Regions from separate parts of the Priestia sp. 10L35 genome, predicted to be linked through region 2. Evidence: riboswitches for the same ligand, from Rfam matches in the RefSeq annotation. Region 2 holds a riboswitch; each other region holds the start of a gene.
What was found. Region 2 has a riboswitch for S-adenosylmethionine ahead of AC1DEF_RS17440 (hypothetical protein). Riboswitches for the same ligand answer to the same signal wherever they lie in the genome.
Positions count from the first base shown of each region.

Region 1: it holds a riboswitch for S-adenosylmethionine, as region 2 does, so the genes downstream of both, AC1DEF_RS05570 (sulfite oxidase-like oxidoreductase) here and AC1DEF_RS17440 (hypothetical protein) in region 2, are expected to answer to the same signal.
Region 3: it holds a riboswitch for S-adenosylmethionine, as region 2 does, so the genes downstream of both, AC1DEF_RS21805 (methionine ABC transporter ATP-binding protein) here and AC1DEF_RS17440 (hypothetical protein) in region 2, are expected to answer to the same signal.

Region 1 covers NZ_JBFTKA010000001.1:1,075,001-1,078,277, forward strand. Annotated here, with positions in the region: gene AC1DEF_RS05560 (putative polysaccharide biosynthesis protein) at 1-1,236, shown strand, start outside; gene AC1DEF_RS05565 (hypothetical protein) at 1,250-1,618, shown strand; SAM riboswitch class I at 1,763-1,869, shown strand; gene AC1DEF_RS05570 (sulfite oxidase-like oxidoreductase) at 1,945-2,607, shown strand; gene AC1DEF_RS05575 (MogA/MoaB family molybdenum cofactor biosynthesis protein) at 2,641-3,153, opposite strand; gene moaC (cyclic pyranopterin monophosphate synthase MoaC) at 3,166-3,277, opposite strand, start outside.
Region 2 covers NZ_JBFTKA010000004.1:361,474-364,750, reverse strand. Annotated here, with positions in the region: gene AC1DEF_RS17450 (GNAT family N-acetyltransferase) at 160-666, shown strand; gene AC1DEF_RS17445 (M20 peptidase aminoacylase family protein) at 714-1,868, shown strand; SAM riboswitch class I at 1,931-2,032, shown strand; gene AC1DEF_RS17440 (hypothetical protein) at 2,101-2,343, shown strand; gene AC1DEF_RS17435 (M20/M25/M40 family metallo-hydrolase) at 2,813-3,277, shown strand, end outside.
Region 3 covers NZ_JBFTKA010000006.1:301,372-304,648, forward strand. Annotated here, with positions in the region: gene AC1DEF_RS21790 (YusG family protein) at 1-116, shown strand, start outside; gene AC1DEF_RS21795 (toprim domain-containing protein) at 298-648, shown strand; gene AC1DEF_RS21800 (thioredoxin family protein) at 663-962, shown strand; SAM riboswitch class I at 1,143-1,250, shown strand; gene AC1DEF_RS21805 (methionine ABC transporter ATP-binding protein) at 1,382-2,407, shown strand; gene AC1DEF_RS21810 (methionine ABC transporter permease) at 2,400-3,068, shown strand; gene AC1DEF_RS21815 (MetQ/NlpA family ABC transporter substrate-binding protein) at 3,086-3,277, shown strand, end outside.

The DNA of each region.
Region 1 (3,277 bases), on a different contig from region 2:
GACGTAGTGTATGTCATCCAAATGGTAAGCTTTGCTTTAATTGTTATCCCGCCTATGAGTCTATTACGAGGCTACTTTCAAGGTAACCAGTCTATGGGACCGTCCGCGCTAAGTACGATTATTGAACAAATAGTGCGAGTGTTGTTCATTTTAGCAGGAGCATACGCTGTTATTCACCTTTTTCATAGCACAATGACAAAAGCTGTTGGAATCGGCACGTTTGGAGCGTTTATTGGAGGCGTAGGGGGAATTGGGATTCTTGGAGCGGTTTATTTGAAGCGCAAGCGGTTGATTATGAAAGAAGTGAACAGCGGAAAGAATAATAAGTCCGTTTCGTTCTCTTCAATGTCCAAAGAGCTTGTAACGTACGCCGTTCCGTTTGTATTAGTTGGTTTAGCTATTCCTATCTATCAAAATATTGATACGTTTACGATTAACATGCTCTTTCAATCAATAGGATATGGACAAGCTAAAGCTGAAACGATCAACTCCGTTATTGGATTAGCCCAGATTTTGGTGATGGTGCCAGTATCGTTAGCGACTGCCTTCAGCATGTCACTGATTCCGGGCATTACGTCTTCCTTTGTGCAAGGAAATTTACGGGAAGTAAAAGGGGAAATTACAAAAACGCTGCAGCTGCTGTTATTTTTTACTCTTCCTGCTGCCGTGGGGCTTTGTTTATTAGGCAAGCCGGTATATATGATGATTTTTGGAGAAAAAAACAGTCCTGAAATCGGTGGAATTGTTTTACAATGGTACGCGCCTGCTGCCATTTTATTTGCTCTTTTTACAGTAACAGCCGCAATTCTCCAAGGAATTAATCAGCAAAAGAAGCTAATTTTAGGCTTGGGCTTAGGAATTGTTGTGAAGATAGTATTAAACGTACTGCTGGTTTCAAGCTTAAGAGAAATTGGACCGGTTGTCGCGACTTACGGAGGGTATGGTGTATCGGTTATATATAACTTTTATTTAATTGAAAAATCCATTTCTTACCGAGTTCAATCACTGGGACAAGCTGCGTTGACACCTGTTTTATTAGTAAGTGTAATGTCAGCCGCTGTGATTATCGGCAATTATACTTCTCACTATTTTTTAGAAAATAAGCTGTCTGTATCTTCACTTGCGATGAGCACATCTTGTATTTCAATTGCTTTAGGTGCTGCCGTGTATCTAGGGCTTGGCGTAAAAACAAGTTTAGGGCAATCCGTTGTATTAAATAGAAGAAAAAGAATGTAAAGGAGAGAAAGTAGTGTCAAAGCGATTTGTACTAACCGTGGCGGCTGGAGGGTGTATAATAATTTCCGGCGCGCTGCTGCTATTAAATTGGGAAAGATTGTTTGGAGATTATCGTCCCGTTCAAACAGCAACAGCTGTATTCAAGCTAGAAGTGGGAAGTCAAGATGTAGCGAGGACTACAGATTCAGATGATGCTCTTCACTATATGGTGAAAAAAGGACATTTAGATGAATATATTCATATGATGAATGAAAAAGGCTATATGTTAAAAGAAAAAGATATTGATCATAACCGACTTGTTTTTAACGATGGACAAGAGGATGAGCAAATTTATTCTAAGCGCTTTGCCAAGAAGTATACGATGATTGATGGAGAAGGGTAAAGGTTTTACATGGTATTTTAGTCTACTAAAATCTTATAACCCTACCTGTTTTTAAAGTTTTTTTGCGGAAAAGAAAAATAATATTGACAATTATGACAAAAAGCTTAATACTGACTTTATTACATAAAACAAATACAATTTGTTTCCTTATCAAGAGAGGTGGAGGGACTGGCCCTGTGAAACCCGGCAACCGCTGTCTATGACAGAATGGTGCCAAATCCTTAAGAGTGTACTGCTCTTAGAGATAAGGAAGAAGCTGAAACAAAGCTCTTCCTTATTTATTTAAGGAAGGGCTTTTTATGTATAAAAAACAATGAGGTGATAATTTGAACAAAGCAGACCGTATCAAACGAATGAAAACACCAGAAATTGATCCAAGGTATGAAGGACGAGTGCCTCCGGGTCAGGTAGTAACGGAGCGCTTTCCGATTTTACATGAAGGCGACGTGCCGGAGTATAACTTAGAGGAGTGGACGCTTCGAGTGTTTGGATTAGTAAACAAAGAAGTGACGCTTTCGTATCAAGATATATTGGACATGCCGCAAACAACGGTGAAATGTGATATTCACTGCGTAACGAGATGGACAAAGCTTGATAATGAATTTACGGGCGTGCTGTTTACAGACTTTTTAAAAGCAGTTGGCTTGGAGTTAAAAAGTAAATACATCATGCTACATGGAGATAATGACTATACGTCAAACATTGAGGTAAAAGATTTACTGAGAGACGATATTCTTCTCGCTCATTCCTTTAACGGAGAGCCGCTTACAGCTAAGCACGGATATCCGCTGCGATTGGTTGTTCCGCATTTGTACTTTTGGAAAAGTGTTAAATGGCTTCGAGGCTTTGAAGCTATTGATGAAAATCATCCTGGCTTTTGGGAGCAAAACGGCTTTCATCTTAGAGGAGATCCGTTTAAAGAAGAGCGTTTTTCTGGAGAAGATTTAGGCATTCCAGAAGATGAGTGGGTACATAAAGACTATGATTAATGAAAATGCCTATGCGTGTGCATAGGCATTTTGTCAGCGCTGCCGGTTTAATTCCCACACAACGTGGCGAAGTTCAGGCAAAATCAGCTTGGTCATAGCTAGACGAACAGCACCGCTTGATCCTGGTGTAGAAAAAACGGCTTTTTCGTTAATCGTCCCGGCAATTGCCCGGCTCATAATTGCTGCGCTGCCAATGTCTTCGGTGTAGCTCAGCATGCGAAACAGCTCGCCAAACCCAACGATTTCTTTATGAATCAGCGCTTGAACGGCTTCAATTGTGACGTCTCGTTTTGTAATGCCAGTCCCGCCGTTTGTGAGAACAACGTCAATGTCCTCAGCACTGCATCCGGCAAGTATCGCTTGTTGAATCGACGTTTGGTCGTCTTTTACAATTTCATAGGAAGCGACCTGCATGTCGTGTTCTTTCAGAAGTTGGATCATTAGCGCGCCGCTTTTATCGGTTTCTTTTGTGCGTGTATCTGATACCGTAATGACTTTGCAGCGAACGGGCTGTGTTGCTTTGGCTTTATGTTCATGTACGCTCATTATGTACCTCCTTTACGCTTCCGTACGCTTGTAGTCACCGTTTTTGCCGCCAGATTTTTCAAGCAGATACGTTTCGCCGATAATCATGCCTTTATCAATGGCTTTACACATATCATAAACGGTT
Region 2 (3,277 bases):
TGTTTTATTTATACCCTTTATAGAAAACGATAAATAGAATTGACACGTTATAAAAGCAGTTGTATAGTGAGTACGCAAGGCGGCAGTCTGTCTTTTTTAATTCTTAGTAAACTTATAAGTTAAATAAAATATTTAAGCACTACATAAGGAGACGAAGAGATGAAAAATGAATTCCGTTTGGCAACAAATGACGACGCAGATAACTTATTGAACTTAACTCTACAAGCATATAAGCCTATTCGAGAGCTAGGCATTCCTTTCTTAGCAGCTACTGCTGATCTTGCCCTCGTTAAGAAAAATATTTCTCAAAACCTTTGCTATGTATATGAAGAAGATAAAAGAATCGCTGCAACTGTGTCTATACGAATGCCTTGGGGAGAACATCCAGGTCCGTTTGCTGTTCCGCATCTTTGGTGGTTTGCAGTAGACCCGTCGTTTGCCAGGAAAGGCGTTGGATCTAAGCTGCTGCATCTAGTAGAGGAAGAGATAATAAAAAATATGTTTAAATCACCAGGTGTGTCTTTAGGAACAGCAAAAGAACATCCTTGGTTAGTTGAGATGTATGAACGAAAAGGATATGTTCAAGCTAAAGAAAAGCGCCTTGCAGAAGGTTATACGACCGTATTTCTTTATAAAAAATTCAATAAGGTACACTCTTTGTCGTAAAAGATAGAGAAGTGATCCAAATTAAGAAATGTGAAAGAGTGATAAATATGACAGATCAATTACTACTAAATGAGTTAATAGACATACGCCGTGAGCTGCACCGGTTTCCAGAGCTTTCAATGAAAGAATATGAAACAACTAAACGTATTAAAAAGTGGTTAAAGCACTATGATATTTCTATAGCGGATGCATTCCAATTAGACGTAGGGACAGTAGCAGAAATTGTAGGAGGAAAGCCGGGACCTACTATCGCTATTCGAGCTGATATTGATGCGCTGCCAATTGAAGAAAAAACCAATCTGCCATTTGCTTCTGAAGTGAACGGTGTTATGCACGCGTGCGGCCATGATTTTCATACGGCTTCTATAATCGGAGCAGCTATCCTTCTTAAAGAGCGTCAGCAGGAGCTTTGCGGTACGATTCGATTTATCTTTCAGCCAGCCGAAGAAACGGCTTCAGGGGCAAAAATGCTAGTTGAAAAAGGTGTGCTCGAAGGAGTGGAAGCGATATTTGGGATGCATAACAAACCGGATCTTCCTGTAGGAACCATTGGTATCAAACCGGGACCTTTAATGGCAAGCGTTGATCGTTTTGAAATTGACGTCAAAGGAGTAGGAGGTCACGCGGGTATTCCTGAAAAAACAATAGATCCGATTGCTGCTGCTGGTCAAATTGTTACTAGTTTACAAACCATTGTCAGCCGTAATCTCAGCCCCTTTCAAAATGTTGTTGTCAGCATAACTCAAATCCACGGAGGGAGCTCGTGGAACGTCATTCCTGACAAAGTAACGCTTGAAGGAACGGTGCGTACCTTTCAAGAAGAAGCGAGAGAAAAAATACCGGCTCTTATGAAACGAACTGCTGAAGGGATTGGCGCAGCTTTCGGGGCTTCAGTAGACGTTAAATGGTATCCATATCTTCCTGTAGTCAACAATGATGATAAGCTGGAAAAACTGGCTATTAAAGCGGCAGAGGATCTTAGTTATCAAGTCGTAGAAGCTGAACAATCGCCTGGAGGAGAAGATTTTGCCGTATATCAGCAGCATGTACCAGGATTTTTTGTATGGATGGGTACAGCTGGAGAATATGAATGGCACCATCCTTCTTTTTCATTAAATGAAGAGGCATTACTTGTAGCAGCTTCTTATTTTGCTAATCTAAGCTTTCATTTTTTGAATTCATTCCATTACCGAAAAAATTAAAATATTTTTATTTTTCTATTTACGCGGATGGAATTGTTTGATAAAATAAATTTTAAATTAAAAAGTTATCACGAGTGGACGAGAGATCTGGCTCTTTGACTCCACAGCAACCTACGAATGTAAGGTGCTCCTACCAGCAAAGCATGTGCTTTGGGTGATAAAACGGGTGAAAAACTCATTTTGCATCAAAGCAAAATGAGTTTTTTTTATTTTTCTAAAAGGAGAGGGTTTTATGAGTCATACAGCAGTTGCAGCACATACAGGAGAGAAAGCATTAAAGGAAGCAGTGAAATTATTAGGAAAGCATTATCAAGTAGCTTATCGTGAGTTAGAAACATTTTATGAAATTGTGGTCGAAAACCATGTTCGTACATATGCTGTAGGCATAGATATTAAAGATATACAAAAAGCAAATGAACTAGAAATTTATTCATCATGCTGTTCCAAGCTTGAGCGAGTAGGCTGTCTTTTATAGAAGAAGTCTGCTCGCGCCTCTATTTTTTAAGTGTTTTTAAATAGAAAGCATGGTTTTTGACAAGCAAAGAATCTGGTGGGTATAATCAATACTCACTAGGTTTTAAAATTAATCATAAATTGTCGAAATTTTTACACAAATTAAAGGTTACATTCGAAATGAATTGTGGTATGTTATAAAACAAGAATATTTTATGAAAGGAGCATTGAAATGGAAATGTCTCTTGAACACGGAAACGATGCAGGAAGCGAACAGCTTATTGATCGTATCCTAGATTTTTTAGAAGATGACCAAAAGTAAAAAAAGAGTGTGCGGTGCTATCCCTAGCCGCGCACTCTTTTTTTATCATGTGCATAAAGGCAGCGCCATACTATGATACATAGGGATAGAATGAAAGGGTCTCTGTCAAAGGGATTGACGAATGGTTTTGTTTGATAGAAAATTTAGAAAAAGGAAAGAGATGAAGGGTATGTCGAACAAAACATCTTTGTATCAAACAAAAGAACAGTTAAAAAAACTTGTAAGCGAATTGGTTTCTATACCTAGCGTGACAGGAACGATGGCAGAAGTGGAAATGGCTGAATCGATAGCGTCGTATTTATTGAAGCTGCCTTACTTTCAAAAAAACGAGCAAGTCGAGCTTCATTCAACAGGAGACGGGCGATCGATTGTCACAGCTTTTGTTCAAGGGAAAAATACGAATAAAACAGTTGTACTAGTAAGTCATTACGATGTAGTGGATGTACAAGATTATGGACAGTGGAAAAAGGATGCTTTTCACGCTGATACATTAACGAGTACTTTTTATAACCATATGGAACAAGTTCCGGCGCACGTACAAAAAGATATGATAAAAGGAGACTGGCTTTTTGGCCGAGGAACGATGGACATGAAAGCAGGCATTGCCTTGCATATCAGTATGGTTGAACGAGCA
Region 3 (3,277 bases), on a different contig from region 2:
GCTTTGAAGAAGGTTATTCGCAAGAAAATAATAAGTTCTATCAATATACGGATGTACAAAAACAAGGTGAAACGCAAAAATATACAGACTGCGACGAAGAAGCAGGATGGTGCTAAACAGTGGCAACTGCCACTGTTTTTCTTGTCTTATGGAAACAATATGGCCTAAGCTGCTTTTTAAAACAGTTCTTTCTTGCAAATTTCTTTTAAAAAACAGGTGAACTGTGATACATTAACGAATATTGTATAGCATAAAGAAATGATGTTACTATACAACTGACGATTATGGGTGATGAAAATGGGGCTAATTGAAATTGAAAAAGTAATTATTGTCGAAGGAAAATCAGATAAAAAGCGTATCCAAGATATCATTCGAGAACCAATTGAAATTATCTGTACAAACGGTACGATTAGTTTATCAAAGCTGGATGAAATTATTGACTGTACGTTTAACAAAGAGGTATACATACTTGTTGACTCTGATGATTCAGGGAATAAGCTAAGAAAACAATTTAAACGAGAGCTTCCGGAAGCAGAGCATCTATATATTGATAAAATGTACCGAGAGGTTGCTGCCGCCCCTAGACATCACATAGCAACAGTATTACTGAGTGCCAATATCGATGTTAATGCAGAATTTTTAACATAAAAGGAATGAGCAACATGCAAGAATGGAGCGAAAAACAGCTTGACGATCAGTTAAAAGAAGGACAAAGAACGTTTATCTTTTTCCATACACCTTTTTGCGGGACATGTCAGCTGGCAAAAAAAATGTTAACCGTAGCAGAAGCGATGCTGCCCGGTGTGACCATCGGAATGAGCAATTTAAATTATATGCCTTCAAAAGCAGAAATATTTTCAATTGAAAGTGTACCTTGTTTGATTGAAGTGAAAAATGGCGAAATGGTAAAAAAACTCTATGCGTTTCATTCCATCGAGCACGTACTTGAAGAGCTTCGATAATCAAACGTTTGTTTAAAATGAAGAAATTGAAAGAGAGTGAACCGTTGGGGCTGTTGGAATCTTGGGATATTATCCCAAGAACAAAATCTGTTGACAGCCTATCTGACACATGCTAAAATCACACTCATGAATGTTCATAAATGAATGAATATTTCCCAAAAACAAAATAATTGTTGCGAACTCTTATCAAGAGAGGTGGAGGGACTGAGCCCTGTGAAACCCGGCAACCGTCAGACTAACTGAAATGGTGCCAATTCCTGCAAAGCTATGCGCTTTGAAAGATGAGAGAAAGGATTAAATATCGAGCCTTTCTGTCATGCGCAGAGAGGCTTTTTTGATGGGGAAAATTGTTTTACGGCTTTTTCATCCTATAGGGCAACCTAACATAATTAAGTTTTTACTAAAGAAGGTGAAGAAATATGATTACATTAACAGACGTTACAAAAATTTATCAGGCCAAAAGTGGTCAAATAACAGCTGTTGATAATGTGAATCTAACCGTTAACCAAGGTGAAATTTACGGAATTATTGGTTATAGCGGAGCGGGGAAAAGTTCTTTAATTCGCTTGCTAAACGGGTTAGAAACACCAACGACAGGAACGGTAGAAGTAGCAGGTAATGATATTGGAAAAATTAAAGGCGGAAAACTCAGAAAAGCTAGACAAGAAATTAGTATGGTATTTCAGCACTTTAATATCTTGTGGTCGCGTACGGTGCGAGAAAATATTGCTTTTCCGTTAGAAATAGCAGGGATCTCAAAAGAAAAAAGAATGAAACGAGTAGACGAGCTTATCAAGTTAGTCGGGCTTGAAGGGCGTGAAAATGCTTATCCATCACAGCTTAGCGGTGGACAAAAGCAGCGTGTTGGTATTGCTCGAGCGCTAGCCAATAACCCAAAAGTATTGCTGTGTGATGAAGCAACATCAGCGCTTGATCCTCAAACGACAGATTCCATTTTAGATCTGTTAGTAGATATTAATGAGAAGCTAGGGTTAACCATTGTATTGATTACTCATGAAATGCACGTTATTCGTAAAATTTGTCATCGGGTAGCCGTTATGGAAAATGGGGCAGTGGTAGAAGAAGGACAAGTGCTAGAAGTATTCAGAAAACCTAAGCAGCCGATTACAAAACGATTCGTTCAACAGATTTCTGAACCAGAAGAAACGTTTGAAACAATTGAACAAGTACAGGGGTTATATCCAAGCGGGCAAATTATTCAGCTGACGTTTGTTGGCGGAAAAGCAGAGCAACCGCTCATTACAACGATTTTAAAACAGTTTGATGTAACGATTAATATTTTGCAAGGAAAGATTTCTCATACACAAACAGGTTCATACGGGACGTTGTTCGTTCATTTAGACGGAGAATTAACAGAAGTTGAAAAAGTCATTGCATACATTCATGAGCAGCAGGTAGAAGTGGAGGTAATGACAAATGCTTGAGAAACTATTTCCGAACGTTATTTTAGATGATTTTATTCAAGCGACAAATGAAACACTATATATGACGGCTATTTCAGTTATAGCCACGTTTGTTCTAGGTATTTTATTGGGCTTGCTTTTATTTTTAACGTCCAAAGGACAGCTCTGGCAAAACAAACCTTTATATGCCATTGTGTCAGCAGTTGTAAATATCTTTCGTTCCATTCCATTCATTATTTTAATTGTTTTACTGATTCCATTTACCAAAGCATTGGTAGGAAGTATTTTAGGCGCTAATGCAGCGTTACCTGCTTTAATTGTGGGAGCAGCACCATTTTATGCGCGTCTTGTAGAAATTGGTCTGCGTGAAATTGATAAAGGTGTTATTGAAGCTGCTAAATCAATGGGAGCAACAACAAGCACTATTATCTTTAAAGTGCTGTTACCTGAATCGCTGCCAGCTTTAATTTCTGGTTTGACGGTAACGACGATTGCGCTAGTCGGCTATACGGCAATGGCGGGTGTGATTGGAGCTGGAGGTCTTGGGAATCTTGCATATTTAGAAGGATTCCAGCGCAGTCATAATGATGTAACGCTAGCTGCTACGATCTTAATTTTGATTATTGTATTTATTATCCAACTTATTGGAGATGCGATTACTGCAAAAATTGATAAAAGATAAAGGGAGGATTATTTATTATGAAAAAATGGCTTTCGGCTTTAGCACTAACATCTGCGCTAGTAGTAGGATTAGCTGCATGTGGATCTAACAATGGATCAAAAGATGAAAAGAAAATTGTTGTGGGTGCATCTAATACGCCTCATGCTGAAATTTTAGAACAAGCAAAACCGATTTTAGAAAAACAAGGAATCGACTTAGAAATTAAAAAA